DNA from 4 places in the Bacillus sp. FAU18 genome. Region 2 is predicted to be linked to each of the others. Evidence: riboswitches for the same ligand, from Rfam matches in the RefSeq annotation. Region 2 holds a riboswitch; each other region holds the start of a gene.
The links. A riboswitch is a leader RNA that binds a small molecule or an ion and turns the genes downstream of it on or off. The one in region 2 is predicted to bind thiamine pyrophosphate.
Positions count from the first base shown of each region.

Region 1: linked by a shared signal. The riboswitch ahead of thiT (energy-coupled thiamine transporter ThiT) and the one ahead of thiC (phosphomethylpyrimidine synthase ThiC) in region 2 are both predicted to bind thiamine pyrophosphate.
Region 3: linked by a shared signal. The riboswitch ahead of tenA (thiaminase II) and the one ahead of thiC (phosphomethylpyrimidine synthase ThiC) in region 2 are both predicted to bind thiamine pyrophosphate.
Region 4: linked by a shared signal. The riboswitch ahead of thiU (HMP/thiamine ABC transporter substrate-binding protein ThiU) and the one ahead of thiC (phosphomethylpyrimidine synthase ThiC) in region 2 are both predicted to bind thiamine pyrophosphate.

Region 1 covers NZ_JBVYHZ010000004.1:988,006-993,952, forward strand. The annotation lists rRNA gene AC0OMU_RS16190 (23S ribosomal RNA) at 1-848, opposite strand, end outside; rRNA gene AC0OMU_RS16195 (16S ribosomal RNA) at 1,019-2,568, opposite strand; TPP riboswitch at 3,033-3,134, shown strand; gene thiT (energy-coupled thiamine transporter ThiT) at 3,234-3,812, shown strand; gene AC0OMU_RS16205 (N-acetyltransferase family protein) at 3,854-4,375, opposite strand; gene floT (flotillin lipid rafts scaffold protein FloT) at 4,393-5,922, opposite strand; gene AC0OMU_RS16215 (NfeD family membrane protein) at 5,943-5,947, opposite strand, start outside.
Region 2 covers NZ_JBVYHZ010000003.1:230,375-236,321, forward strand. The annotation lists gene spo0M (sporulation control protein Spo0M) at 1-533, opposite strand, end outside; gene AC0OMU_RS01415 (hypothetical protein) at 675-878, shown strand; gene AC0OMU_RS01420 (spore coat protein) at 963-1,235, opposite strand; partial or broken gene AC0OMU_RS01425 (Type 1 glutamine amidotransferase-like domain-containing protein) at 1,273-1,967, shown strand; TPP riboswitch at 2,036-2,143, shown strand; gene thiC (phosphomethylpyrimidine synthase ThiC) at 2,276-4,048, shown strand; partial or broken gene AC0OMU_RS01435 (BBE domain-containing protein) at 4,088-4,276, opposite strand; gene senS (transcriptional regulator SenS) at 4,572-4,769, shown strand; gene katA (catalase KatA) at 4,796-5,947, opposite strand, start outside.
Region 3 covers NZ_JBVYHZ010000003.1:516,718-522,664, forward strand. The annotation lists gene prpE (bis(5'-nucleosyl)-tetraphosphatase PrpE) at 1-253, opposite strand, end outside; gene AC0OMU_RS02920 (monovalent cation:proton antiporter family protein) at 486-2,330, shown strand; TPP riboswitch at 2,392-2,500, shown strand; gene tenA (thiaminase II) at 2,579-3,289, shown strand; gene tenI (thiazole tautomerase TenI) at 3,264-3,881, shown strand; gene thiO (glycine oxidase ThiO) at 3,865-4,974, shown strand; gene thiS (sulfur carrier protein ThiS) at 4,974-5,174, shown strand; gene thiG (thiazole synthase) at 5,171-5,941, shown strand; gene thiF (thiazole biosynthesis adenylyltransferase ThiF) at 5,938-5,947, shown strand, end outside.
Region 4 covers NZ_JBVYHZ010000003.1:664,756-670,702, reverse strand. The annotation lists gene AC0OMU_RS03815 (PepSY domain-containing protein) at 1-4, opposite strand, end outside; gene ykoH (two-component system sensor histidine kinase YkoH) at 1-1,365, opposite strand; gene ykoG (two-component system response regulator YkoG) at 1,369-2,055, opposite strand; TPP riboswitch at 2,157-2,269, shown strand; gene thiU (HMP/thiamine ABC transporter substrate-binding protein ThiU) at 2,366-2,968, shown strand; gene AC0OMU_RS03795 (ECF transporter S component) at 2,970-3,569, shown strand; gene AC0OMU_RS03790 (ABC transporter ATP-binding protein) at 3,556-5,199, shown strand; gene thiX (HMP/thiamine ABC transporter permease ThiX) at 5,174-5,938, shown strand.

The DNA of each region.
Region 1 (5,947 bases), on a different contig from region 2:
CTCCAGGTTCGATTGGCATTTCACCCCTACCCACACCTCATCCCCGCACTTTTCAACGTGCGTGGGTTCGGGCCTCCATTCAGTGTTACCTGAACTTCACCCTGGACATGGGTAGATCACCTGGTTTCGGGTCTACGACCACGTACTCATGCGCCCTATTCAGACTCGCTTTCGCTGCGGCTCCGCATCTTCTGCTTAACCTTGCACGGGATCGTAACTCGCCGGTTCATTCTACAAAAGGCACGCCATCACCCGTTAACGGGCTCTGACTACTTGTAGGCACACGGTTTCAGGATCTCTTTCACTCCCCTTCCGGGGTGCTTTTCACCTTTCCCTCACGGTACTGGTTCACTATCGGTCACTAGGGAGTATTTAGCCTTGGGAGATGGTCCTCCCGGATTCCGACGGAATTTCACGTGTTCCGCCGTACTCAGGATCCACTCAGGAGAGAACGAAGTTTTGACTACAGGGCTGTTACCTCCTATGGCGGGCCTTTCCAGACCTCTTCATCTACCTCGTTCTTTTGTAACTCCGTACAGAGTGTCCTACAACCCCAAGAGGCAAGCCTCTTGGTTTGGGCTGATCCCGTTTCGCTCGCCGCTACTCAGGGAATCGCATTTGCTTTCTCTTCCTCCGGGTACTTAGATGTTTCAGTTCCCCGGGTCTGCCTTCTCATATCCTATGAATTCAGATATGGATACCACTCCATTACGAGTGGTGGGTTTCCCCATTCGGAAATCTCCGGATCAAAGCTTGCTTACAGCTCCCCGAAGCATATCGGTGTTCGTCCCGTCCTTCATCGGCTCCTAGTGCCAAGGCATCCACCGTGCGCCCTTTCTAACTTAACCGTTAAAAAGAATCACTATGTGATATCTTGTGTTACTAATTGAATGTGATGTCTACTGTTATCTAGTTTTCAAAGAACACGTTTCGAAGGAATGATCCTTCAAAACTAAACAAGACAGGGAACGTTCTGTTTATAAGACCCAAGGTCTTATATTCCGTATAATATCCTTAGAAAGGAGGTGATCCAGCCGCACCTTCCGATACGGCTACCTTGTTACGACTTCACCCCAATCATCTGTCCCACCTTCGGCGGCTGGCTCCTAAAAGGTTACCTCACCGACTTCGGGTGTTACAAACTCTCGTGGTGTGACGGGCGGTGTGTACAAGGCCCGGGAACGTATTCACCGCGGCATGCTGATCCGCGATTACTAGCGATTCCAGCTTCACGCAGTCGAGTTGCAGACTGCGATCCGAACTGAGAACAGATTTGTGGGATTGGCTTAACCTCGCGGTTTCGCTGCCCTTTGTTCTGTCCATTGTAGCACGTGTGTAGCCCAGGTCATAAGGGGCATGATGATTTGACGTCATCCCCACCTTCCTCCGGTTTGTCACCGGCAGTCACCTTAGAGTGCCCAACTGAATGCTGGCAACTAAGATCAAGGGTTGCGCTCGTTGCGGGACTTAACCCAACATCTCACGACACGAGCTGACGACAACCATGCACCACCTGTCACTCTGCCCCCGAAGGGGACGTCCTATCTCTAGGATTGCCAGAGGATGTCAAGACCTGGTAAGGTTCTTCGCGTTGCTTCGAATTAAACCACATGCTCCACCGCTTGTGCGGGCCCCCGTCAATTCCTTTGAGTTTCAGTCTTGCGACCGTACTCCCCAGGCGGAGTGCTTAATGCGTTAGCTGCAGCACTAAGGGGCGGAAACCCCCTAACACTTAGCACTCATCGTTTACGGCGTGGACTACCAGGGTATCTAATCCTGTTCGCTCCCCACGCTTTCGCTCCTCAGCGTCAGTTACAGACCAGAGAGTCGCCTTCGCCACTGGTGTTCCTCCACATCTCTACGCATTTCACCGCTACACGTGGAATTCCACTCTCCTCTTCTGCACTCAAGTTCCCCAGTTTCCAATGACCCTCCCCGGTTGAGCCGGGGGCTTTCACATCAGACTTAAGAAACCGCCTGCGAGCCCTTTACGCCCAATAATTCCGGACAACGCTTGCCACCTACGTATTACCGCGGCTGCTGGCACGTAGTTAGCCGTGGCTTTCTGGTTAGGTACCGTCAAGGTACCGCCCTATTTGAACGGTACTTGTTCTTCCCTAACAACAGAGCTTTACGATCCGAAAACCTTCATCACTCACGCGGCGTTGCTCCGTCAGACTTTCGTCCATTGCGGAAGATTCCCTACTGCTGCCTCCCGTAGGAGTCTGGGCCGTGTCTCAGTCCCAGTGTGGCCGATCACCCTCTCAGGTCGGCTACGCATCGTCGCCTTGGTGAGCCGTTACCTCACCAACTAGCTAATGCGCCGCGGGTCCATCTGTAAGTGGTAGCCGAAGCCACCTTTTATGTTTGAACCATGCGGTTCAAACAAGCATCCGGTATTAGCCCCGGTTTCCCGGAGTTATCCCAGTCTTACAGGCAGGTTACCCACGTGTTACTCACCCGTCCGCCGCTAACATCAGGGAGCAAGCTCCCATCTGTCCGCTCGACTTGCATGTATTAGGCACGCCGCCAGCGTTCGTCCTGAGCCAGGATCAAACTCTCCGATAAATGGATCACAGGTTAAGTTCACCGCATCCTGCGGCGACACCTGTGTGACCTGCGTCGTGCAGGTCCTAGTTTGACTGACTACGCACATCGCTGTGCGATTTATAAAAATGAATTAACAGGTACGTTTTATCTTGTTTAGTTTTCAAAGATCATTTCGTTACTTCTCAATGAAGCAGCTTTACTAATATAACATTCAGCTTCTTTTTTGTCAACAACTTTTTTCAAGTTGTTTTGAAGCATCTAGTTTGTGTCCGCTGTGCATCAGCGACGTTTAATAATATAACACCTGTATTTATTTATTGCAATAGTTTTTTTAAAAAATCTATAAAACAAATAAACTATAATCCTCGCCATGATTTCTAAAGCGTGTGTATCATATAACTTTCTTAAAAGAACATATACATCAGTCATGTGATCTTGTTGTTTTTTTTGTTTTCTTGTATAGTAGAAACGAACTAAATACTGATGACCACAAGGGGAGCATTAAAGCTGAGAGTGAGCGGTTTCGTTCTGACCCTTTGAACCTGTTAGTTAACGCTGGCGTAGGGATGTGGCAAAGTCAAATGAATTGCAGATCGTAAAGCAGTGCGTGGAACTTTTCTCATCCTTCCGCGTGCTGCTTTTTTGTTGTCCTTTTGGTTGTCTGTCAATGGAAGGAGATAGATATGAATCAATCTAAGCAACTGGTTCGCCTTATTGAAATTGCCATTATGACAGCAGCAGCCGTTATTTTAGACATTGTCTCAGGAATGTTTCTTAGCATGCCTCAAGGAGGCTCGGTCTCCATCATGATGATTCCGATCTTTTTAATTTCGTTTCGCTGGGGTGTCAAAGCAGGTCTTACTACAGGTTTGTTGACAGGTCTAGTACAAATAGCAATCGGAAACTTGTTTGCTCAACATCCTGTACAGCTATTGTTAGATTACATTGTCGCTTTCGCAGCAATCGGCATAAGCGGCTGTTTCGCTTCTTCTGTCCGTAAAGCCGCTGTATCAAAAACAAAAGGGAAATTGATTGTTTCAGTGGTCAGCGCAGTTTTCATCGGCAGTTTGCTGCGCTATGCCGCGCATGTCATTTCAGGAGCTGTGTTTTTCGGCAGCTTTGCTCCAAAAGGAACGCCGGTATGGATTTATTCTTTAACTTATAATGCGACTTACATGGTTCCTTCATTCATTATTTGTGCAATTGTCCTATGTTTATTATTTATGACAGCACCCCGTTTGCTTAAAAGTGACAAAGCGTAAAAGTGACAATCCCCCAGCGAATTCCGCTGGGGGATTGTTCGTTATCTGTTAAGAAGTGTTTTTAAAGCTGAAAGATCCGGCCAGCCAAGACCTACTTCTTTCAGTCTTACTCCGTCAATTTCAAAGTTGTCCTCCGCTACTCTTTCAGGTGAATAGGCCTGATAAAATATAATCGAGGGATTCTGCTCAATAACCCAAACAAACATACTTGAAAAACCATGTTGAAGCAAAAACTCCGCTCCTTTTGCTAAGAGCGCCCTGCCTGCACCTTGCCGCTGGCGCTCTTCCACAAGATAAATAGCGTATAACTCGCCGTCATAGCCTTCTTGTTCAGATCGAATAGGTCCAAATGAAGCAAAGCCGAATACTGAACCCATTTCGTCCTGAGCAACAAATACTCCCTTTAACGAGCGACTTTTCCATTTGTCTTCAAATTCCTTATAGTTCAGGCTGTTTAAATAATCAATCGGGATAATTTCGTGGTATGTTGTCCTCCAGCTGTCTACATGCACTTTTGCAATGTCCTTTATATCCTCTAACTTCGCTTCACGTACAGTTACCATACGGTTCTGCCCTTTCCTTACTCTGATTTTTGGATCGTTTTGGCTTCTTTGATTTCATTTGTTAATTCATTAATGCTTTGTTTTACGTTTCCTTTTCCTGAAAAGTTCTCAAGCATTTCTTTTACATCAATTCCTGAGGATGCTTTTAAACTTTCTTGCAGACTTGACATTAAGTTCGTCGCATAGCTGGTTACTTTGTTTGCTCCGCTTGATTCACCGCTTCCTCCTGTATCGACAACGGTGATTTTATCAATATTTGAAAGAGGTGCCGCTGCTTGTTTCGCGTATTCCGGAAGCATTTTGACAATCATATCGAAAATCGCCGCCTGCCCGTACTGTTCAAAGGCAGCCGCAATTTTCTCTTTTGCTTCCGCTTCTGCAAGACCTTTCAGGCGGATAACCTCTGCCTCTGTCTCTCCTTTCGCTTTTTCCGCTTCTGCTTTTGCTAGCCCGTCAATTCTTACTTTTTCCGCCTCAGCCTTTGCCATTGCTTCAATACTGTACTTCTTGGCATCGGCTTCCGCGAGCTGTTTGGCTTTCTCTGCTGCTGCGGACTGCTCAACAGAATAACGGTCTGCATCGGCTTTTTTCTTTACCTCTGAGTCGTATTGACGTTCACGGCGAAGAATTTCTTTTTCTTCTAGTTCTATTTGTTTTTGGCGTTCGATAATTTTAACCTGCATTTCCTGCTCTGTGACTTGCTGGCGTGCTCTGGCAGTCTCTAAATCATATGCTTGGTCGGCATTCGCTTTTGCCGTATCTTGTTCTCTGCGGAATTCAGCCATTTTGAGCTGATTGAGTTTTTCAGCTTCAGCGATTTCCGTCGCCCGTTCAAGTTCTGATTTTTTTGCGTCTTTATCGGCTTCTGCCCGCTTAATTCGTGTTTCTTTATCAGCCTCTGCTGTTGCGATATCAGCATCGCGTTTTACTTGGGCAATTCTCGGTTTCCCTAATGATTCAAGATAACCGTTTTTATCACGAACATCTTTAATGGTAAACGAGACGATTACAAGCCCCATTTTCGCGAGATCCTGTGAAGCGACACGCTGCACCTCTTGAGAGAATTTTTCTCTGTTTTTATAGATTTCTTCTACTGTCATTGAGCCGAGAATGGAACGAAGGTGGCCTTCTAAAACCTCCCGCGCTTCCTGCTCACGGTCGTCTTTTGATTTCCCTAAAAATTGTTCGGCCGCTGTAGCGATTTCTCCTATAGAACCGCCGATTTTAATAATCGCAGTTCCATCGGCCATTACTGGCACTCCTTGTTCTGTATAGACTTCAGGTGTCGAAACATCGAGTTTGCTTGATAATAAGCTTAGCGGCTCTGCCTGCTGGAAGACGGGAAGGACAAAGGTTCCTCCGCCGCGGACGATTTTAATACGGTTGCCGCCTTCATCGACATGAACATTTTTATTCCCCAGATAGCTCCCTGTTACAATTAACGCTTCATCAGGCCCTGCTGTACGATACTTCGTAATAAACACAGCTATTAGTGCAATTAATAAAAAGAATACAACTCCGATGATCATTATAATCGGCATTGTCATATCAAATTCCTCCTTTTATGTTAAA
Region 2 (5,947 bases):
ACGAATTCGAATTCTTGAACGAACGGAAGACGACGCTGGAAGTAGGGCGCTTGTTCGCAGTCTGCTTCGTTAAGACGGAAGCCCAGGTTTTCGATTGCTTCAAGCACATTTTCAATCCAAGGGTGCGCTTCAACGAAAATGCGGTCATGATCGGATTTATCGATACCGCCTTGAATGTCAAGGTCTGTCACCACGGCAACCTCTACTTTCCCTACAGTGATCGGCGTATCTAGAGGCAGAGTGAATGTGAACGGAAATTGATGCTCTTCACCAGGCTGAATGGTAAATGAACCAGTGACCCGGAAAGAATGAATTGTAGCGTATTTCCGGTGCTCTTCATCGTCTTTTACAATGACATACCGTGTGCTAAGCTGTAAATCGATATAACGGATGTCCTGAGCGATTTTTCCGCCTTTGACATGTACCGTTCCCCGTACTTCTTCTCCTGGAAAATATGCGTCTTTTTCTAAAATTGTATCTACTTTTGCAGCTCCAATTCCGGCACTTGCCGCAAGCTTTTTAAAAAATGACATGTTAGATCTTCCCCTTTTTCTTTTTTCTCAACAGATATACGTAAGAAGGAGGAAAAAAGATTCGTTTAATTCATACTTTTTTCCTATTATTCGTCTCGGCCTAGGGACAGACTAAGAATAATATTGAAAATAAAGGAGTGGATGGAAGTGAATAAAGAAAGTTTGGTTGCAGATGAATTACACAGAATGTTTTTGGCTGGTGAGCTGCAAATCACAGTAGAGGAAGATATAAACAATATTTCCGAAAGGCTGAGAAACGGCGATCTCAGTTTAGACCGATTAAGCGGTGAAGACGCGTTTATAAAAGAAACGGTAAACGAGGCTTTAAGAAGAGTGGAGCAATAAAAAAGAGACGGCATCTCATCTTTGAGATCCCGTCTCTTTTGGTGGTCTTTGCTGTAAGATAAAAGCGAATCGATTTGAAATTGCTCACCCGAGCCACCCCTTTTCTAACAGAAAATCTGACAGTTCATCTTGGAGATGAATGGCTGTATCTAATTGATCATGCAACGCTCTTCTGATGTGGGGATTTTCGGCTTCTGTTATTGCGACAGTGTATTTGTTAATGCTGGTTTTTATTGTTGTTAACAAATCAAGAATATCTTTGGGGCAAAGACTTTGTTCAATGGGAAACCACCTCCTTTGTTTTTTTAGCAGCTCCTGATAAGAAAGTATTTGGCTTTGTTTCTTGCTTCTATACAAAATGCTATAATAAGCAACAAATTTGTTGGGGGGTGTGATGATGAAGCAGATTATTGCGATGGGGGGCGGGGGTTTTTCGATGGAGCCGGATAATTTGTCCCTCGATCAATATATCCTCAATCAATCAAAACGAGAGCAGCCTCGTATTTGTTTTTTGCCGACGGCGAGCGGAGATTCCCAAAACTATATTCAGCGGTTTTATCATGCATTTCAAACACTGGATTGTGTGCCGTCTCATTTATCTTTGTTTAAGCCGCCATCAACAGATTTAGCTTCTTTTGTTATGGAAATGGACGTGATTTATGTTGGCGGGGGAAATACGCGGAATTTACTTGTGTTATGGAAAGAGTGGGGCTGGACCATATTCTCAGGGAAGCATGGAAGAACGGTGTGGTCCTAGCTGGATTAAGTGCCGGTGCGATCTGCTGGTTTGAAGAAGGGGTGACAGATTCAGCCGGACCGCTGACAGGTTTGAAAAGTTTAGGTTTTTTGCAAGGGAGCTTTTGTCCCCATTATGACGGGGAAAAGGATCGGAGACCGGCATACCACCAGTTGATATCTAACAAGTTCTTATGCAGTGGCTATGCAGCGGATGATGGGGCTGCTCTCCATTTCATAAATGATCAGCTGTTTCAAACCGTGAGTTCAAGAGCGGGTGCAAAGGCATATCGGGTGATAATGGGGGAACATGAAGTATCTGAAATCCCGTTGCCGGTCAAATATTTGGGATGAATTAGCTGAATATTTTCTATATTCCTCTTTTTTTCAGATTGGTTTTATGTTAAGATGAGGGCGAAATCAATAGTTACTGGGGGTGCCCGCTTTCGGGCTGAGAGGGAAGGTAAGCTTCTTAACCCTTTGGACCTGATCTGGTTCGTACCAGCGTGGGGAAGTAGAGGAATAGTTTTTGTTATTGTCGTGCTGGGCAATAATATGTTTCTTTCTGACTGTAACCGGGTTCATTTATATGAATCCGGTTTTTTGTGCTGGTTATGGGCTTGATTTTGTCCTTTCAAACGTAGAGAGGGGAAGGAAAAGTAATGCAAAACAATTCAGTGCAGCAAGCCAACATTTCCATTATGTCAAGTTTTTCAGGTAGCAAGAAGGTATACGTGGAGGGTTCTTCTTCGGACATCCAAGTGCCGATGAGGGAGATCCTATTGAGTCCGACGACGGGATCGTTCGGCGAAGAGGAAAACGCGCCTGTGCGTGTCTATGATACAAGCGGACCGTATACGGACCCTGGAGTAACCATTAATATTCAAGAAGGATTAAAGCCGCTCCGCCAAAAATGGATCACAGAGCGCGGTGACGTGGAAGAGTATGAAGGTCGGGCTATAAAACCAGAAGATAACGGTTATAAAAAAGCAAATCCAAACGTAAGCTACCCAGGATTAAAGCGGAAACCGCTGAGGGCGAAGGCAGGTCAAAATGTTACTCAAATGCACTATGCAAAAAAGGGGATCATTACACCTGAGATGGAATTTATCGCCATTCGTGAGCATGTGTCTCCTGAATTCGTCAGAGACGAGGTAGCCAGCGGCCGGGCGATTATTCCTTCAAACATTAATCACCCTGAAAGTGAGCCAATGATTATCGGCCGGAATTTTCATGTGAAGATTAATGCAAATATCGGGAATTCAGCGGTTACGTCATCCATTGAAGAAGAAGTGGAAAAAATGACGTGGGCCATCCGCTGGGGAGCAGATACAATGATGGATCTCTCTACCGGAAAAGATATTCATACGACGCGTGAATGGATTATCCGCAATTGCCCCGTGCCTGTGGGAACTGTTCCGATTTATCAGGCGCTTGAAAAAGTAAACGGCGTAGCGGAGGATTTAACGTGGGAGATTTATCGTGATACGCTAATCGAGCAGGCAGAGCAGGGAGTGGATTATTTTACGATTCACGCGGGTGTTTTGCTTAGGTATGTACCGCTGACTGCCAAACGGACAACTGGTATTGTGTCACGCGGGGGAGCGATTATGGCGCAGTGGTGTCTGGCTCATCATCAAGAAAGCTTTTTATACACACATTTTGAAGAAATATGTGAGATTATGAAAACGTATGATATTGCTTTCTCTCTTGGGGATGGTTTGCGTCCCGGATCAATTGCTGATGCCAATGACGAAGCGCAGTTTGCTGAATTAGAGACGCTTGGAGAGCTGACGCAAATTGCCTGGAAGCATGATGTTCAGGTGATGATTGAGGGGCCTGGACATGTTCCGATGCATAAAATCAAAGAGAACGTCGATAAACAAATGGACATTTGTAAAGAAGCGCCTTTTTACACATTGGGGCCGCTGACAACGGATATTGCCCCGGGATATGACCATATTACTTCAGCGATCGGAGCGGCGATGATCGGTTGGTACGGGACAGCAATGCTTTGTTATGTAACGCCGAAGGAGCATTTAGGGCTGCCAAACCGTGATGATGTTCGTGAAGGAGTCATTACATATAAGATTGCTGCGCACGCTGCAGACCTTGCAAAAGGGCATCCTGGGGCGCAAATCCGGGATGATGCGTTATCGAAAGCCCGTTTTGAATTCCGTTGGCGGGATCAGTTTAATCTATCTCTTGATCCAGAGAGAGCGCTTGAATACCATGATGAAACCTTGCCTGCTGAAGGAGCAAAAACCGCTCACTTTTGTTCCATGTGCGGTCCGAAATTTTGCAGCATGAGAATTTCACAGGATATTCGGGATTATGCGAAGAAAAACGATCTCAGTGAAGCAGAAGCCATAAATAAAGGATTAAAAGAAAAAGCAAAAGAGTTTGTCGATACGGGAAGCAATTTATATCAATAAAAAAGATGAAGATGGAGAATGCTCCATCTTCATTTTTTTTTAGAAAAACAGAGAGCGTCGAAGCGGCGGAATACTCTGTTCAAAGCGGAAAACATTTTCTGGATCATATTTCGTTTTGACACGGCGGAGTCGTTCAACGTTTTCGCCGTAATATGTTCTTGGCCAGTTTCTGATTTCGATATCTGGCCAATTTACGTAGTCTCCCATCGTTTCTTTCGATAGTCCGGATCATCCCGTGTTACGATACGTCCGGTCAATTTTGTCTTTTCCACACTCCCACCTCTCTTTCTCTCGTATTCTAGTTTCTCTAGCTTATGCGTTAGGGGAAAAGAGTGTATAAGGAAAAAGCGGGGATGCAATCTGATACAGTGTCAACACTCTCAAAAAAATAGTTGACAGGTCGGTATTGTATGAATTAACATGGTCAGTACAAATTTTTCAAATTTATCGCGCTGATCGGAACACCGAAGGCTCTTATCGTTTAGATAAGGGCCTTTTTTGTATGAAAAAGGAGGGATTATTGATGGGAGTCAAAAAAGAAAAGGGGAGAAAACGATTCAGGAAGCGAAAAACCTACGGGAATCAGATTTTGCCGCTTGAGCTGCTGATTGAAAAAAACAAACGAGAGATTATAAACAGCGCGGAGCTAATGGAAGAAATTTATATGAAGATTGATGAGAAGCATACGCAATGTGTAACTAAATATAAAAAAACCCGCTGATTACAGCGGGTTTTTGCATTTCTACATTAAGCATCTTTTTTAATCGGCAATCCAAGGCCTTCTGCCACGCGTTTTCCGTATTCAGGATCCGCTTTGTAGAAGTGCTCGATTTGGCGCAGCTTGATTTCTTCTTTTTCTACCGGCTTCATAGCATTAACGATATTTTCAACAAGGCGGGTACGTTCATCTTCACTCATTAAACGATACAGATCACCGGCTTGAGTGTAGTGATCGTTGTGATCGTAGCTTACGCTGTCAGCGATACCTTGTACCGGATATGCTGCTTGCTTATCCTCAGGTGACTCTTTTGGACCGCCGAAGCTGTTAGGCTCGTAATACACAGATCCGCCGCCGTTATCGTCAAAGCGCATTTGTCCATCACGCTGATAATTGTTTACTTTGTTGCGTGCGCGGTTGATTGGCAACGCTTGATGGTTTGCACCGACACGGTAGCGGTGTGCATCATGATAAGCAAACAGTCGGCCTTGAAGCATTTTATCCGGTGAAACATCAATACCGGGCACGAGTGTTCCAGGTGAAAATGTCGCTTGTTCTACCTCTGCAAAGTAGTTTTCCGGATTTCTGTCTAGAACCATGCGTCCGACCTCGATTAACGGATAGTCTTTCTGAGACCAAACTTTTGTGACATCAAACGGATCGAAACGGTACGTGTTTGCATCTTCTAAAGGCATGATTTGCACATATAGTTTCCATGCAGGATAATCACCGTTTTCGATTGCATTGAAAAGGTCTTCTGTATGGTAATCAGGGTTTTCACCGGCAATTTTTGCTGCCGTATTGACATCAAGGTTTTTCACGCCTTGTTCCGTTTTAAAGTGATATTTAATCCATACGCCTTCGCCATCGGCATTTGTCCATTTGAATGTATGGCTTCCGAAGCCGTGCATGTGGCGAAGTGTTGCAGGAATTCCGCGGTCAGACATCAGGATTGTCACTTGGTGAAGTGACTCTGGTGAAAGTGACCAGAAATCCCATACAGCCGTAGGGTTTTTCAGGTGTGTTTTTGGATCTCTTTTTTGTGTATGGATGAAATCAGGGAACTTAATCGCATCGCGGATAAAGAATACAGGCGTATTGTTGCCGACGATGTCGTAGTTTCCTTCTTCAGTATAAAATTTAACAGCAAATCCGCGCGGATCGCGAACTGTGTCAGCAGA
Region 3 (5,947 bases), 290 kb from region 2:
TTAAGTAACGATATAATTTATTGCAATGGTTTCCCGGGACATAACGTACAGCGCCTTTTTCGTAAGCGCCTGCTACAAATCGGATGACCTCTATCGATTTAGGCCCTCTGTCAGTTAAATCTCCGGCAAAAACAAGCACCCTGCCTTCTTCGTGGACAGGTACTCCATTTTTGATTGTATAGCCAAGCTTCTGGATTAATGCAGTCATTTCGTCATAGCAGCCATGAATATCGCTGATGATATCGTAAGCCATGCGGTATCCTCCTTACCGATTGTTTTATTTATTATGAAGCAAAGTGTTGTGAGTCATCACAAGCTTTTATGTGCAAATTATAGAAGAATCATTTTCTAAACAGGATTAAGACCATATTACTTTATTTTTCATCATCACCCTTGTTAAAATCGCGTTATGTTTTTTAAAAATGAGGTTTTGTTCTTTGAGTGAGAACTGGCATAACCCTGATCTAAAGAAGGAGGTTCTTATTATGGCGCATACATCTGTCGCATCTTTAGTTGTTGTACTTATCGTTGCATTTTTGACACCCATCCTTTTGCATCGGTTTAAACTCAGCATCCCGGTTGTTGTTGCTGAAATCATTATGGGGCTGATTATTGGGAAAAGCGGCCTTAATTTAGTTGTGGAGGGTGACACCTGGCTCCAGACACTTTCTATGCTCGGATTTATCTTTTTAATGTTTTTAAGCGGGCTTGAAATTGATTTTTCATCGTTTGAGAAAGGGAAGAAAAAGCAGTTCCTGCCGAATGGCAAGGAAGCGCCGAATACGTTTGCTGCGGCATCTATTATTTTTGTCGGCATTTTTATTTTATCATTGCTCTTGTCCTATGGGTTCGTCTTGGCTGGATTTATCCAAAATGCTTTTTTAATGACCCTGATTATTTCAACGATATCGTTAGGCGTTGTCGTTCCAACATTAAAAGAAGAACGGATCATGAATTCAAATATCGGGCAGATTATTTTGCTTGTTGCTGTTATTGCTGATTTGGCCACGATGATTCTTCTTGCTGTTTTTTCTTCTTTATACGGAGAGGACAGCGGAAACATGTGGCTCCTGATGATTCTGTTTGCGGCCGGAGTGGTGCTTTACTTTTTCGGCCGGGTCTTCAAACATCGCTCTTTTGTTCAATCCATGTCAAAAGGGACGATCCAGATCGGGACGCGTGCCATTTTTACGTTAATCATTGTACTCGTTGCCCTGTCTGAATCACTTGGGGCGGAAAATATTCTCGGCGCTTTCTTAGCGGGGGTTCTTGTTTCCCTGCTTTCGCCAAACAAAGAACTTGTTCAGCAGCTGGACTCATTCGGTTATGGGTTCTTAATACCGATTTTCTTTGTGATGGTCGGTGTGAAGCTTGATATTTGGACTCTTTTCCAGGATAAAACAATTTTAATCATGATTCCGCTCCTGCTGCTGGCGCTGTTAGTCAGCAAAATCATTCCTGTCATGTACTTAAAGAAGTGGTATGATAACCGAACCATTTTCGCGTCTGGTTTCTTGCTGACATCAACGCTTTCGCTCGTGATTGCTGCTGCAACAATCGGCCAGCAGCTTCACGTGATCAGTGCAAATATGTCAGGAGCGCTAATTTTAGTAGCCGTCATTGCAAGTATTTTTACGCCGATCTGTTTTAAAAAATTATACAAACGGGAAGAGCAGCCGGAGGAGAAAAAGACGATTACGTTCATCGGCGCCAATCAAATGACTTTGCCTGTTACACTCGAATTGCCAGAGGAAGAGTATGACGTGCGTGTTGTACACGTCTACCAAGAGAATGCGGAGGAAAAGCTGTCAGAATCAGTGTTTGCTGTTGAAACAATTTCTGACTATGAACACGAGACGCTTGAATCACTCGGCATTTTTGAAACGGATATCCTCGTTGTGGCGACAGGAAATGAAGATATGAATGCAGACATTGCATTACTTGCAAAAGAAAAAGGCACAGAAAGAGTCATTGCAAGCGTAGGATCACCGGAGCATGAAGCAGCTCTGAAGGAGCAGGGAATCAGCATCTTTTCTATTCTGCTGTCGACAAAAACGCTGCTTCGCGCACTGATAGAAGCGCCTGGCGTCATGAAGCTGCTCACGAACCAAGAGTCTTCGCTGTATCAAATTAATATGGAGAACAGTAAATATGATGGTGTCATTTTACGGGAATTCCCTTTAACAGGTGACGTCATCTTTGTCAGGATTTTCAGAGGTGTGGACAGCATCGTTCCTCATGGGGATACTAGGCTGAAACTGGGAGATCGCTTAATTGTCACCGGATCTCGGGGATACGTAACGGATCTTAAGAAAACATTGGAAGGATAAATCTTGACCAAATAAGGATTCGTGTTAATATAGAGGTGCAGAACAATTCAATATGTATTCGTTTAACCACTAGGGGTGTCCTTCATAAGGGCTGAGATAAAAGTGTGACTTTTAGACCCTCATAACTTGAACAGGTTCAGACCTGCGTAGGGAAGTGGAGCGGTATTTGTGTTATTTTACTATGCCAATTCCAAACCACTTTTCCTTGCGGGAAAGTGGTTTTTTTATTTTCAGAGGGGGAATGATTTGTGAAGTTTTCAGAAGAATGCCGCAGCGCAGCCGCAGAATGGTGGGAGGGGAGCTTTGTCCATCCGTTCGTTCAAGGAATCGGTGACGGAACGCTTCCGATTGACCGTTTTAAATACTACGTACTTCAGGATTCCTATTACTTAACGCATTTTGCAAAGGTGCAGTCATTTGGCGCAGCTTATGCGAAGGACCTTTTTACAACGGGGAGGATGGCAAGCCATGCCCAAGGTACATATGAGGCGGAAATGGCGCTTCATCGCGAGTTTGCCGAGCTGTTGGAAATCAGCGAGGAAGAGCGTAAGGCGTTTAAGCCGTCTCCTACGGCGTACTCTTATACATCCCATATGTACCGTTCGGTTTTGAGTGGGAATTTCGCTGAAATCTTAGCGGCCTTGCTGCCATGCTACTGGCTCTATTACGAGGTTGGTGAGAAATTGCTGCATTGCGATCCTGGGCATCCGATTTATCAAAAGTGGATTGGGACGTACGGCGGTGACTGGTTTAGACAACAGGTTGAGGAGCAAATCAACCGCTTTGATGAGCTGGCGGAAAACAGCACGGAGGAAGTGCGTGCCAAGATGAAAGAGAATTTTGTCATCTCCAGCTTCTATGAATATCAATTTTGGGGAATGGCCTATCAAAAAGAAGGCTGGTCGGAGCGCGGCATAAAAGAGGTGGAGGAATGTGGAGCTTCACGCCATAACGGATAACTGCAAGCCGGTAGAAGAGCTAGCGAGAACCATCATTTCGATTCAGAATGAAGTTGATTTTATTCACATTCGGGAACGCTCAAAATCGGCGGCAGATATTCTGAAACTGCTCGAGCTTATTTTTGAAGGCGGTATAGATAAACGAAAACTGGTGATGAACGGGCGCGTGGATATTGCGCTTTTCTCTACTATTCACCGCGTGCAGCTGCCAAGCGGCAGCTTTTCACCGAAGCAGGTCAGAGCCAGATTTCCACACCTTCATATCGGGAGGTCGGTGCATTCACTGGAGGAAGCGGTTCAAGCAGAAAAGGAAGACGCGGACTACGTGCTGTTCGGCCATGTGTTTGAAACGGATTGCAAAAAGGGTCTTGAAGGCAGAGGAGTATCTTTGCTGTCAGATATCAAACAGCGGATTTCCATCCCGGTTATAGCCATCGGGGGGATGACGCCGGACAGGTTAAGAGACGTAAAACAAGCAGGGGCAGACGGCATTGCTGTTATGTCAGGAATTTTCTCTTCCGCTGAGCCCTTGGAAGCAGCCAGACGATATTCCCGCAAGCTAAAGGAGATGCGCTATGAAAAGGCATTATGAAGCAGTGGTGATTGGAGGCGGAATTATCGGTTCCGCGATTGCTTATCATTTGGCAAAGGAAAACAAAAGCACCGCATTGTTTGAAAGCGGAACAATGGGCGGCAGAACGACAAGTGCCGCTGCCGGAATGCTGGGCGCCCATGCCGAATGCGAGGAACGTGACGCGTTTTTTGATTTCGCCATGCACAGCCAGCGTCTGTACAAAGGTCTTGGAGAAGAGCTTTATGCATTATCTGGTGTGGATATCAGGCAGCATAACGGCGGTATGTTTAAGCTTGCATTTTCTGAAGAAGATGTGCTGCAGCTGAGACAGATGGACGATTTGGACTCTGTCAGCTGGTATTCAAAAGAAGAGGTGTTAGAAAAAGAGCCGTATGCGTCTGGTGACATCTTTGGTGCATCTTTTATTCAGGATGATGTGCATGTGGAGCCTTATTTTGTTTGCAAGGCATATGTGAAAGCAGCAAAAATGCTTGGGGCGGAGATTTTTGAGCATACGCCCGTCCTGCATGTCGAACGTGACGGTGAAGCCCTGTCCATCAAGACCCCTAGTGGAGACGTATGGGCTAATCATGTTGTCGTTGCCAGCGGGGTGTGGAGCGGAATGTTTTTTAAACAGCTCGGACTGAACAATGCTTTTCTCCCTGTAAAAGGGGAGTGCCTGTCCGTTTGGAATGATGATATCCCGCTGACAAAAACGCTTTACCATGACCATTGCTATATCGTACCGAGAAAAAACGGCAGACTGGTTGTCGGCGCGACAATGAAGCCGGGGGACTGGAGTGAAACACCGGATCTTGGCGGATTGGAATCGGTTATGAAAAAAGCAAAAACGATGCTGCCGGCTATACAGAATATGAAGGTGGATCGTTTTTGGGCGGGACTCCGGCCGGGAACAAAGGATGGAAAACCGTACATCGGCAGACATCCTGAGGACAGCCGTATTTTATTTGCGGCTGGCCATTTCAGAAATGGGATCCTGCTTGCTCCCGCAACGGGCGCTTTGATCAGTGATCTCATCATGAATAAAGAGGTCAACCAAGACTGGCTGCACGCATTCCGAATTGATCGCAAGGAGGCGGTTCAGATATGATGCTACAGCTGAACGGTAAAGACGTGAAGTGGGAAAAAGACACAGGTACAATTCAAGACCTGCTGGCGTCGTATCAGCTTGAAAATAAAATCGTTATCGTGGAAAGAAATAAAGAAATAATCGGGAAAGAACGCTATCACGAGGTTGAGCTTTGTGATCGTGATGTCATTGAAATTGTCCATTTTGTAGGAGGCGGATGAGCATGTTAACAATTGGCGGAAAATCATTTCAATCAAGATTGCTGCTGGGCACAGGGAAATACCCATCGTTTGACATACAAAAGGAAGCAGTAGCTGTTTCTGAGTCTGATATTTTAACATTTGCTGTGCGGAGAATGAACATCTTTGAAGCATCTCAGCCGAATTTTCTGGAACAGCTTGATTTATCCAAATATACGCTTCTGCCGAATACAGCGGGCGCCAGTACTGCTGAAGAAGCGGTTCGGATTGCAAGGCTGGCAAAAGCGTCAGGCCTTTGTGACATGATTAAAGTTGAAGTCATCGGATGCAGCCGTTCCTTGCTGCCTGACCCTGTTGAGACATTAAAAGCGTCTGAACAGCTTCTTGAAGAAGGCTTTATTGTGCTCCCGTACACGTCGGATGACGTTGTGCTGGCGAGAAAGCTGGAAGAGCTCGGCGTTCATGCCATCATGCCGGGTGCATCTCCGATTGGATCGGGACAAGGAATCTTAAATCCTTTGAATCTGTCATTTATTATTGAACAGGCGAAAGTGCCGGTCATCGTGGATGCTGGAATCGGCTCGCCTAAAGATGCGGCATACGCAATGGAGCTTGGAGCGGATGGCGTACTGCTCAATACGGCTGTATCGGGCGCTGACGATCCTGTGAAAATGGCTCGTGCCATGAAGCTCGCGGTGGAAGCAGGACGCCTTTCTTATGAGGCGGGACGAATCCCGCTTAAGCAATACGGAACGGCAAGCAGTCCGGGAGAAGGTCTTCCTGTATGACGGGCA
Region 4 (5,947 bases), 430 kb from region 2:
TCATCGGCCTCCCCCATTCTGTTCGCTGAATTGCATGGTGACAGCTGTTCCTTGTCCCGGCTTGCTTTTGACAGACAGCTCAATGCCATGCTCATCAGCGATTTGCTTGGCAATGGAAAGGCCTAAACCCGTTCCGCCTGTTTTTCTGTTTCGTGCCTCATCTGCCCGGTAGAACCGTTCGAACAAATGCGGGATATGCTCATCAGGTATTCCGATGCCTTCATCCCTCACTGATAGAAACGGCCGTCCATTCCTCGTTCCGGCTGACATCTCAATAGGCTTTTCACTATACTTGATTGCATTATCAAGCAAAATGGTCAACAGCTGCTTGATGCGTTCTTCATCAGCCTTTACAAGCAGGCTCTCTTTATCTGTTTCAAGCAATATGTCACGCTGATAAACGGACTGGAGCGTTTGCATAACCGCGCGCGTCGCTCCAATCAGATCGATTGTTTTCAGATCAAGCTCGAGTCCTTGATGGCTTTTGGCCAGCGCCAAAAGCTGATTGGTCAGTTTTTTCATATGCACCGCTTCTGAGTGAATGGCTTCTATCGACTCCTCAAGCACCTCCGGCTTTTTTGCCCCCCACCGCTTCATCAGGCTGCTGTAGCTTTCTATAATAGTGAGCGGGGTTTTCAATTCGTGTGAAGCATCTTGAACAAATTGCTGCTGTTTATCATAGTGCTCCTTCAGCATCATTGCCATTTCATTAAATGTCAGCCCCATTTGATACAATTCATCGTTGGACTGTCCTTCTAAAGAAATCGTTTTAAATTCTTTGTCTCGCTGTATGTCTTTCATTGTGATCATTAATCGTCTGATCGGATTGATGATTCGGCGGGCTAGCAAGCTGCCGGCAAAAAAAGAAGCAATGCAGACAGCAGCACTTGCAGCGATTAAGATGATTTTCAACAGAAACAGACTCTCTTCTGTGTTCTCCAGTCTTTCAACCAGCTGAAGAGACACCACTTGTCCATCGGTCCAAATCACCGGAACAGCAGCCTCGGCAAACAGCTTGCCGTCATGTTTCCTCACATCTGCCGTTTCTCCGCTATGAAAAGAGAGAGGAAAATCTTTATAGGCTTTTTCTTTTGTGATCGTCATAACGGCTTTTTGATCACCATTCACTACACGCACCATGCCATTTGCCGGAAGATAGGCCTGCAGCATATCCTGCAAAGCCACTCCTTCTGTTTCAGCGGCACGCAGCGCTTCGGCAATGTTATCCGTCTCATCAGCAAGCCGGGCCGCATCCTTTGATGTCAGCGCAGACGAAAAAATGAGATATACTGCGGTATGAACCAAAATTAATAAAATCAACAGTGATATTGATGTGTATAGATGAATCTTGGTCTTCAGCTTCATCGTTTACCCCTTAATGGCATAGCCGACCCCGCGAATCGTATGGATCAGCTGTTTTTCGTAAGGATAGTCCAGTTTTTTTCTGATGTATCTTATGTAGACGTCCACGACATTTGTATCACCGATATAATCAAATCCCCATACCGAGCTTAGAATTTGCTCCCGTGTCAGCACTTGCTGCGGATGCTTTAGCATATAGACGAGTAAATCAAATTCCCGCGGCGTTAATTCCACCTCTTTGTCTCCGCGTCTCACTTCACGGGTTTTTTCGTTCACCCGCAAATCGTCATATGTAAGAAAGGTGCCGATATCTTCCGTTTTTGTTCCATTTTGTCGCAGCGCCGCCCTGATTCTCGCAAGCAATTCCTCGATTTCAAACGGCTTGGTGACATAGTCATTCGCACCGATATCCAGACCTGTTACCTTATCAGGAATACTGTCTCGCGCCGTTAATAATATGACCGGTGTCTGCGGATCCGTTTTTCTCAAGCGGCGCAGCACTTCCAGTCCGCTAAGCCCCGGAAGCATGACATCAAGAAGCACCAAGGAATACCCGCCTTCCGCTGCCGCATCCAGACCTTCTGTGCCATTGTGTTTGATGGTGACGCTGTATCCTTCATATTCCAATTCAAGCTGTAGAACCCTGGCGATTTTTTCTTCATCTTCCACAATTAATATGTGTCCTTTTTCCAAATTTGATCATCCTCTCCCGTCCCTATATGAAAAAAATGATTTCGTTGTTTACAAAATGATTCTTATCATCTATTATGATGTCAAAATAAAAAATTGTATACGGAAAGCACTAGGGGTGCTGTTTTGGCTGAGATAAAGCGCGAAAGAAACGCGCTTTGATCCCTTATGACCCGATCTGGATAATACCAGCGTGGGGAAGTGCAGGTTGACCGAATGGTGTATTTTTTTGTGCGCTTAATCGATCTATGACTGCATATTCCCTTAGGATATGCAGTTTTTTATTTTACCAAAAAAACAGGAGGTCGGAGAAATGGAGCATATTTGCGGTACAAGCAGAATCGCCGGTTTTCGCTTCTCTTTATATCCGATGACGGATGATTTTATCAGTGTGATCAAGTCTGCGCTGAAAAAAACAGATACATCCAAGGTTTGGACGAAAACCGACCATATCAGCACGGTGTTACGCGGATCGATTGATCATGTATTCGATGCTGCAAAAGCCATTTACCTTCATGCAGCAAACAGCGAACAACACATCGTCATGAACGGCACGTTTTCCATTGGATGCCCGGGTGACACACAGGGGGATACATATCTTTCCAAAGGTGATAAGCGTGTCAATGAAGATGCTGTCCAAGGCTTGAAGGCGGAAGCGCCGTGCCAATTTGCCCTTTATCCAATGAACGAGCCGGATTATATGGGATTGATTATGAAGGCTGTCGACATTGCAAAAGCCCAAGGCACTTTCGTACAGGGTGTCCATTACGCGAGCGAGCTTGACGGGGATGCGCATGACGTATTCAGCACATTGGAAGCCGTTTTCCGCATGGCCGAGCAGCAAACAAACCACATCACCATGACTGTGAATCTTTCGGCTAACAGTCCATCAAGAAAAAACAGAAAGCAGGGATAACATGAAAAGCTGGAAAGTAAAAGAAATTGTCATCATGTCGGTTATCAGTATCGTATTTGCCGTTGTTTATTTATTATTTACACATTTCGGAAACGTGCTTGCAGGTATGTTTGGGGCAATCGCCTATGAACCGATTTACGGCATTTGGTTTATCGTTTCTGTGATCGCCGCGTACATGATTCGAAAACCGGGTGCGGCGCTCGTTTCTGAAATCATTGCCGCTCTCGTTGAGTGCCTGCTGGGAAATCCGTCTGGCCCGATGGTCATCGTCATTGGCATTGTTCAAGGACTCGGGGCTGAGGCTGTGTTTCTTGCAACACGCTGGAAAGCATACTCTCTCCCTGTCCTTATGCTGGCCGGTATGGGGTCTTCAGTAGCCAGCTTTATCTATGATCTCTTTGTTTCTGGCTATGCAGCCTATTCACCAGGTTATCTGCTCATTATGCTTGTGATCCGCCTCATTTCCGGCGCGCTTTTGGCGGGGCTTCTCGGAAAAGCTGTCAGCGACTCTCTCGCTTATACAGGTGTGTTAAACGGAATGGCACTCGGAAAGGAACTGAAAAAGAAACGGAAGCGGGCGTCAGAACATGCAAGCCTTTGATGAGCTTCTGACGGTTGAGCAGCTCAGCTTCTCTTATGAAGAAGACGAGAAACCGGTTTTTCAAGACATTTCGTTTGAGCTTCAAAAAGGAGAATGTGTTTTATTATTAGGACCGAGCGGATGCGGTAAAAGCTCGCTCGCCCTTTGTTTAAACGGTCTATATCCGGAGGCTTGCGACGGCATTCAGTCCGGACATGCATTTCTATTTCAAAAGCCGGTCACAGATGCTGAAACCTCCGAAACGATTGCTCAGCATGCCGGGGTCGTTTTTCAGGATCCTGATCAGCAGTTCTGCATGCTGACGGTGGAGGACGAAATAGCGTTCGGGCTGGAAAATCTGCAAGTTCCAAAAGAAGCAATGACAGAGAAAATCAACGCCGTATTAGAAAAATTACGCATTACCCATTTAAAAGAAAAAACGATCTCAACCCTTTCAGGAGGACAAAAGCAGAAAGTGGCTCTCGCCTGTATTTTGGCGATGGAGCCTGAGCTTATTATTTTAGATGAGCCGACCTCTCTTTTAGACCCTTTCTCAGCACGGGAGTTCGTTCATCTGATGAAAGATCTTCAGCGGGAAAAAGGTTTCAGCCTCCTCGTCATTGAGCACCAGCTTGATGAATGGGCGCCTTGGATTGAGAGAACGATCGTGCTCGACAAATCAGGCAAAAAGGCGCTGGATGGCCTGACGAAAAATCTATTTCAGCATGAAGCGGAGACACTAAAGAAATTGGGCATCGCCATTCCAAAGGTCTGTCATCTGCAGGAAAAGCTGAGTATGCCGTTTACTTTATCAAAAGAGATGCTGTTCAAAGAGCCTATTCCTGCCGGGCATGCCAAAAAGAAGAAAGCCCCTTCTGGGGAGAGTGTGCTTGAAGTCAGCAGCCTTTCGTTCGCGAGAGGACCGCAGGCGATTTTCAAAGACATCAGCTTTTCGTTGCGCGAAGGTTCTTTAACGGCGCTTGTCGGTCCGAACGGAACTGGAAAATCGACGCTCCTATCAGTTTTGGCCCGTCTCATGAAACCGCAAAGCGGCAAAATCCTTCTTAATGACCAGCCGCTGCAGAAATATAAAGAAAAAGAATTGCGTAAACGGATGGGATTTGTTTTTCAAAACCCTGAGCATCAATTCGTCACCGATACGGTGTATGACGAGCTTCTGTTCGGCCAGAAAGCAAATGCTGAAACTGAGAAAAAAGCGCAACACCTGCTGCAGCGTTTTGGTCTTGCGCATTTGGCTGATCATCATCCGTTTGCGATCAGCCAAGGGCAAAAACGGCGACTGAGCGTTGCTACTATGCTCATGCATGACGTAAAGGTTTTATTATTAGACGAACCAACCTTTGGCCAGGACGCCCGCACAGCGGCTGAATGCATGGAAATGATTCAGCGTATCAAGGCAGAGGGAACCGCTGTCCTTATAATTACACACGATATGGAGCTAGTCTCTTCGTATGCTGACAGCGTGCTTGTGCTTCACGATACGGGCCTGGCCTTTGACGGATCTCCAGCGCAGTTGTTTTCTCAAGAAACAGGGCTTGTCCAAAAAGCAAAGCTCACCCTTCCCCTTCTATATGAATGGATGGCATATCAAGAGGAGGTGCGTGATGAAGCAGCCGTTACATCTCATTAATCCGACTGTGAAAGCGGCGGCGGTTTTTTGTTGTGTCGTCATGCTGTCGTTTATTTACAACCCTTACACTCCGGCATGTTTTTATATCATCATCGTTGCGGGCGTTCTACTGGCGGCCGGAATCCCATTGAAAAAATGGCTGTTGTTTACGATTCCGTTTTTGATTTTAGCATTCGGATGCGTGTGGACAGCCGCAGTTTTTGGAAAGGTGCCGACAACACCGGATAATTTTTTGTTTCAAGCAGGCCCTATCTCAATTAACAGCGATAATGTGTCTGTCGGCATCTCTCTCGGGTTTCGTATTTTATGCTTCTCCGCCTTATCGATGATGTTTGTTTTTACAACCGATCCGATTTTATTTATGCTGAGCCTTGTCCAGCAGTGCAGGCTCTCACCAAAGCTCGCGTACGGTGTCATTGCAGGCTTTCGCTTTCTTCCGCTGCTAAAGGATGAGGTCCAGCTGATTCAGCAGGCTCATAAAATCAGAGGAGGAGCGGCGGAGAGCGGCATCATTAATAAAATCAGTGCGTTAAAACGATATACCATACCGCTATTGGCAAGCGCCATCAGAAAAGCGGAACGGACAGCGCTTGCGATGGAATCGAAAGGTTTTACAGGAAGCAGAAACCGGACATATTACAGGACATTGAGCGTGAACCGGCGCGACTGGCTGTTCTTTTGCCTCGTTCTCTTGTTATTCGCAGGATCTTTTCTCGTATCTTTCTGTTTTGCCTCATAAAAAATCCGC